One region of the Bacillus cereus group sp. MYBK79-1 genome, then DNA from elsewhere that is predicted to be linked to it. Evidence: riboswitches for the same ligand, from Rfam matches in the RefSeq annotation. Region 1 holds a riboswitch; the other holds the start of a gene.

Region 1 (3,506 bases):
TTAAGAGCATTCCAATGCCGATAGAAGTGAATGTTGCGATTAGGCCTGGAATCATAAAGCTATGATTTAAAACATATTTACCAATGCCAGTTGTACCAGTGCGATCAAAGTTAATGGCAGCAACGATTGTTCCATAGTTTGGAATGAAGAAGTATCCATTTACTGCAGGGAACATCGCGATTAATAGTGCGGGTGGAATACCGAGTGATAATCCAAGAGGCATTAAAGCACGTACTGTTGCGGCTTGGCTATATAATAAAATAGATAGAATGAATAATGCGATGGCAAATAGCCATGGTGCACTTGTTACTAGGTGCTGAATTGATCCTTGAATCATATTTAAGTTTCCGTTAAAGAAAGTATCTCCCATCCAAGCGATACCGAAAATAGCAACAACTGCTGTTGCCCCCGCTTTAAAGACGTTACCAGACACGATGCTTTCTACATTTGGTTTGCAGAAAATAATAATAAGAGCTGCGATAGTTAACATAACCATTTCAATTGTGTTTGGCATTGAAAGACGAACTAACTTCCCGTCGACCATCCATCCTGGACGAAGTGCTTCAAATGAACCGAGAAGTACGACAAGGAAAGTTCCTACTAAGAAAAGGATAACGGATAGTTTAGCGCCTTTTAAACCAACAAATTCTTTTTTCTCTTCAATTTTAGGAATCATTCCTTCTTTTAAACGTTTCAAGTATTCAGGGTCTTCATTTAATTCTTTCCCCATTTTGCTAGCAACAAATGCAGCTACCATACAAGCGATGAAGGTAGAAGGAATACTTACTTTTAAAATATCTAATAAAGTGATTTTATAGTCAGCTAGCATTGCTAAAAGGGCAACTGTTGCAGCTGATATAGGGCTAGCTGTAATTGCTTGTTGGGAAGCGATTACGGCAATTGACATTGGTCGTTCCGGTCTAATCCCAGATTCGCGAGAGACTTCTGCGATAACAGGAAGTACAGAATAAGCAACGTGACCAGTTCCTGCGCACAGTGTAAATAAATAAGTAACAATTGGAGCAAAGAATGTAATGCGCTTTGGATTTTTTCGTAATGCTTTCTCAGCCAGATGAACAAGGTAGTCCATTCCTCCAGCGGCTTGCAGTGCACCGGCAGCTGTAATTACTGCTAAAATCATAAGCATTACATCAATAGGGGGAGCTGTAGGTTGTAAGTGGAAGACGAAAACAAGTATTGCCATACCAACGCCACCCATTACTCCTAGACCAACTCCGCCTAGGCGTGCGCCAATAAAAATACAGAGTAGTAACGTAAGAAATTGTAGCCAAAACATGATAAACTACCTCCGAAATTCATTAGTTAAGATATATTCGAATAATTTAATTTGAATGAAAATTAAAATAAATACTCAAAATAATCCTTGTGTTATATACATTTTTTATTATATAACACAAGAAATGTAACATTCACGAACTTTGTTAAATTATTTCGAAAAAATAATACATTGAAACTTTACATTTGCATCTCTAAATAGGTAGACATTTTAATTTTTATGTTGTAATCTTTGATAGAGAATAATGTAATTCTCATAGAACTCCCATATCGTTCAACTCGTTCAGCGAGAAAGGCAAACTGATGGAAACATTAGGACGCAAAACTACAGGAGCTAAGGCCGAAAGGTTATGCTAGCCAGTTACCGGACGGATAGGGTTGGTCTTGACCAATGCTCTTTTCATTGGTCTTTTTTTTGTTTATAAACAAATGAGAACTGTTATCGTTTATTAATAGGGTGTATATTTTAATAGCGTTACTTTATAGTACGTTAATTAAGAAAGGTGATGTTAATGAAAAAATATTGGCACAAACTATCATTTCTTCAAAAGAATGTATTGTTAACTGTGTTAGTTATTTTGACGCTTGTTGGTACTATGGGAGCGTTAAGTTTTAACATGTTTCAAAATAGCATGATGTCTATATTTGAAAGGCATTCTTTTGAAACAGGAGATACGGTATTACATAAATTAGACGAAGAAATAGTGAGAGATGTTACAAAAGATCCAGTGGCACAAAGAGAAAAGAGAGAGAAGTTAACAGAGAAATTAGATGAAGCAACGGAAGAATTGAATAGTGTTGGACAAACCTATATTGTTGGAGCAAAAGAAAATGAAAAAGGTGAGTTACTAATCGTTGATTTGTCTACAGGGTTAGCAAATGTTGTTGAAGTAAGGCCGGGAGAATATTATAAACAACCAGATCTTTGGATGGAAGCATATGATAAAGTAATGAACACAAAAAAAGCAAACATGACAGTAGTATATGAAGATGCATTAGGAACATGGGTAACGATATTAGAGCCAATTAAAGATGGAGACGGAAATATTGTGGCAATTGTTGCAGCCGATGTAGATGCCTCTATTGTTCCTATTACAAAGGAAAGATTCATTATACAAGGTTTAATGTTTATTTGTATTTCTGTTCTAATTGCCACTGTTATTCAATTCTTAATCGTACGTAACGCACTTGCTCCATTGCGAGATTTACGTGAAGGATTGCGTAAAGTCGGTGAAGGTGATTTAAGTATTAAATTAGAGGAAAGACCAGATGATATTGGTATTATTAATGCATATTTTAATAATACCATCGAGAAGTTTAAAGGAATTATAGATAAAGTGAAGCAGACAGCAGAACAGGTTTCCTCATCTTCACAAGAATTGTCAGTGAGTACGAAAGAGAATAGTATGGCAGTTCAAGAAATCGTAAGTTCTATGGTTGGATTAAGAGCTGGCGCTCAATCACAAGAAACGTCAGTACCACAGTATTTAGGTATTGTATGTGAAATGGAAGATAAGATGGAAGAGATAAAGAATGCTGCAGAACAAATGGCGAAAGAGTCTGAAGGTACGAAGCATCATTCAGTAAAAGGAAATGGTGTTATTAAACAGGCGATTAATCAAATGAATATAATACAAAATGCAGTACAAGATTTATCTTCTATCATTCATTCTTTGGAAACAAGATCAAAAGAAATTAGAGATATTGTCAATGTAATTACAGGTATTTCAAATCAAACGAATTCGCTAGCTTTACATGCTTCTATTGAAGCTTCACGTACTGATGCAAGCGGAAAGGGATTTGAAGCTGTTGCTGATGAAGTGCGTAAATTAGCAGAGCAGACGGAAGCATCAGCAAAAGATATAGCGAAATTAATAGGGGAAACACAAGCTGAAACGGAAGAAGCTGTTGCTTCAATGCAAAAAGCTTCAAAAGAAGTAGGATCTGGAATGAAACTTGTTGAAAGTAGTGGTACTTTCTTTGAAAAAATTTCAAAATCAGCACAATCTGTTACAAATCAAGTTAGAGTTGTTTCTAGCAATTCAAGTGATATATTGCAAAATAGCCAAAATATAGTTCGTGTTGTAAATGAACTATCGCTTATCGCAAACACGTATGCGAATAGTAGTAGTAATATTGAAGAAAGTATGAAAGAACAGGAAATGTCTGTACAAGATATTGCTGAATTAGCTAGTTCTTTAAGCTGGCTT
Region 2 (3,506 bases), on a different contig from region 1:
CAATGGCATTATATAGCGTATTTACTATCATATGTTGGATTATGTTTTTGAGATTTCAGTCTTACGTTCGTACGCTTGAGATGATGGATAAAGAAATAGAACAAACAGAAAAGCTAGCAACTGTTGGGAAAATGGCAACGGTTATTGGTTACAAAATTAGAAGACCTCTAGCTAATTTGGATAAATTTGTGAATAAGCAAGCGATTAAATATCCAGAGGATAAAATATATAGTGATATTATGAAACAAGAAGTAGAACGAATTCATACAATCGCTACAGAACTTAGTGGATTTGAGAAATCTAAATCAATAGAATCAGAAGTTCATAGTATAGAAGAAATTATCGCTTATGTTATCCGAGTTATGGGGAAGCCTGCTTTAAAGCAAGGAGTGCACATACAAGGTATTTATAGTAAAGATATACCATCGATTACATGTGATGAAAAACGATTAAAACAAGTATTTTTTAATTTAATTAAAAATGCGATTGAAGCAATGTCAGTTGGCGGAACGATTACGATTAAAGTGACTGTAGAAGATGCAATCATTGTTCGAGTTAAGGATGAAGGATGCGGTATCCCAAAAGACAAAATTCCGAAGCTAAATGAAGCTTTTTACACAACGAAAGAAACGGGAACAGGTTTAGGTTTAGTAGTCACAGAAAAAATTATTAAAGACCACAATGGTAAAATGAGTTTTGAAAGTGAAGTTGGGGTTGGAACGACGGTGAAGGTTATATTGCCGATTCGTTGAATGTAAAAAACATCACTTTTGACTAAGTTATGTTTTTTTATCAGATTAGATTCATAATGATAGGATGGAAATCAATGAAGAAGAAATGAATAAAGATAATAAAGCGACTCCAAACATTTCTGTAACAGAGGACCGAATTGTAAAGGTTGAAAGAGTGAAATCAGTAATTATACCGGTGACTGGTATGTAGTTACTCAAATAAAAAAAGCTGGAGAGTACAAATTTGTACCAACAGTGAAGTTTGAAGGGAAAGAAATCTCCATTTTGAGATTTCTTTTTTATTTTGCTACGTATAAGTAAATGATGAGTAGAAATGGAGGAAACTTCAGTTAGTTAAAAGTTTACTTTGTTTCATATGTGTTTTTATAAATATATAAATTTACCCTTGAAAAGTATTAAATAAGCGTATATACTAAAAAATGTATTTAGAGGTAAAGTTATGAATTTTACGATGAATATTGTTTATATTAATAAAATTCAAAAAGATATTTCCTTTTTGGAATTTTAATAGTATAATGAAAACAAGATAGTAAAATAATAGGATATAATTGGCACACTATTCGAAAGGATAGGTCGCAAAGCTTAAGAGTCTAAGGTAATGAAAGTTACTATGATAGTCTGGTTGCAGTTTGGATTTTCCCCCATCTTGTTATGGAGGAAAATCCAAGAAGCAACCAGATTTTTTATTTTTCAAGAAAATGGTTATACTACAATAGGATATAATTGGCACACTATTCGAAAGAGTAGGTCGCAAAGCTAAGAGTCTAAGGTAATAAATATTACTATGATAGTCTGGTTGCAGTTTAGATTTTCACACATGTTGTAATGTATGAAAATCTAAGAGGCAACCAGGCTTTTTGTTTTCTAAAAAGCAAGCAAGGTGTAGAAAAATAAAATAAATAGGCACACTATTCGAAAGGGTAGGCCGCAAAGCTAAGAGTCTAAGGTAATAAATATTACTATGATAGTCTGGTTGCGATTTGGTTGTTCGCACATATTGTGATGTGTGAAAACCGAAGAAGCAACCAGGCTTTTTGTTTTCTAAAAAGCAAGCCAGGTGTAGAAAAATAAAATAAATGGGCACACTATTCGAAAGGATAGGCCGCAAAGCTAAGAGTCTAAGGTAATAAATATTACTATGATAGTCTGGTTGCAATTTGGATGTTCGCACATATTGTGATGTGTGAAAACCGAAGAAGCAACCAGGCTTTTTGTTTTTTGTGAGGATAGATTTTAAACATATATAGCTGCACGAACTGATGACTGATTATTTTTTATATTTAGATAAACAAGAGAGGAGGAATCTTAATGAAGAAGCGGATAGGGAATTTTGGACGTATACTTCTCGCAGGAGGAATACTTTTCACACAAATTGGTGTGTTAGATTACTCCGCAACAAAGGTTTACGCGGTTACAAATGATGAACAAGGAAGATTTGTTGTTCATATGGATAAACAACAAATAAAAGTTGATGAAAACGTAGTATTAAAGATTATGAATACAAATAAACAAGATACTAACATTGAACTTAAATTATCTGAAGGACAACTCTTCAGTGAAGAAGAAACGAAAAAAATGAACGAAAACAATAAGGCGATTAAAAACATTTCTGTAACAGAGGATCGAATTGTACAGATTGAAAAAAACGAGAACAGTGATTACATGGGTGACGTATATGTCGTTATTCAAGTGAAACAAGCTGGAGAGTATACATTTGAACCAACAGTGAAACTTGAAGATAAGGAAAAGAAGATTGAATCTACTTTACTGCATGTCATTGAGAATAAGCAAAATTCAAAAGCTGTTGTTCCTGAAAGTGATAAGAAATCTTCAGAAGAAACTGAGAAACAAGAAGTAAACAAAACAGAGAAAGTATTAGAAGAAAATAAAAAACAAGAAATAGAATCAAAGAATGCTGAAGTTCCAAAAGAAACGGAGCATGTAGAAACAGAAAAGGCTAACGAAGAACAATTACAAAAAGAAAATGTAAAAGAGGACAATAAGCAAAACGAAAATAGTGGGAAATTATCTGCTATTCAGCCTGAGAAGCTATTAAAAGACCAATCGCTACTAGCTGCTGGCCCGATTACAAGTATTCTTAAGTATCCAGACGTAAAGGTAATCAATAATAGAACTGGTGAGGGACCTTCTATCCCAGGTAAATATGCTTTTAGATTTGTTTGGAGTCCACAAGTAACATATGAGGTAAAAGGTAGTACCAACGATAGATATGGTCAAAGCCAATACAGGTTTAGAAATTCAAGTAGAGAACAATATGTATTAGTTAAAAGGGCTGGTGAATATCAAGGGAAATGGATTGATGTACGTATTAATATTCACTCCATGACAGCTTCATCAGTAGATGTTAAAACACCGACAACTAAATCGGAAGCAAAAAACTTCTTACAATTATATGGAAATGGAAAAAGTGGTCAAACGTATAAAGCGTCCTTTGAATTCTATGAGCATGGAACCAGTAAAAAAGTACCACTAACGGCAATGTGGAATTTTAAAAGGGTCAATAGTTATAAAAATGTAACTTTACGTAATGATGGTAATCATTTAACGAATTTATATGTGTATGATACGAGTTCAATTAGATATCAGGATCGAGGAAACAATAAAATAGAGTTTTCTGGTACTGCTGGTCCAGTAGCTACCCCAGAGGCAGACATGACAATTACATTTGATGATTTAACAGAATTACCGCTTGAAGTGAAATTAAACGCTGGTGGTGTTAACTTATCATATGAT

The links. A riboswitch is a leader RNA that binds a small molecule or an ion and turns the genes downstream of it on or off. The one in region 1 is predicted to bind cyclic di-GMP.
Positions count from the first base shown of each region.
Region 2: another riboswitch for cyclic di-GMP. It lies ahead of ACTFOB_RS25730 (WxL domain-containing protein); the one in region 1 lies ahead of ACTFOB_RS18590 (methyl-accepting chemotaxis protein).

Region 1 is NZ_JBQAEO010000012.1:39,200-42,705, forward strand. Features, by position in the region: gene ACTFOB_RS18585 (anaerobic C4-dicarboxylate transporter family protein) at 1-1,297, opposite strand, end outside; cyclic di-GMP riboswitch class I at 1,581-1,665, shown strand; gene ACTFOB_RS18590 (methyl-accepting chemotaxis protein) at 1,809-3,506, shown strand, end outside.
Region 2 is NZ_JBQAEO010000029.1:7,393-10,898, reverse strand. Features, by position in the region: gene ACTFOB_RS25740 (ATP-binding protein) at 1-752, shown strand, start outside; partial or broken gene ACTFOB_RS25735 (hypothetical protein) at 826-1,016, shown strand; cyclic di-GMP riboswitch class I at 1,293-1,382, shown strand; cyclic di-GMP riboswitch class I at 1,468-1,556, shown strand; cyclic di-GMP riboswitch class I at 1,645-1,733, shown strand; cyclic di-GMP riboswitch class I at 1,822-1,910, shown strand; gene ACTFOB_RS25730 (WxL domain-containing protein) at 2,061-3,506, shown strand, end outside.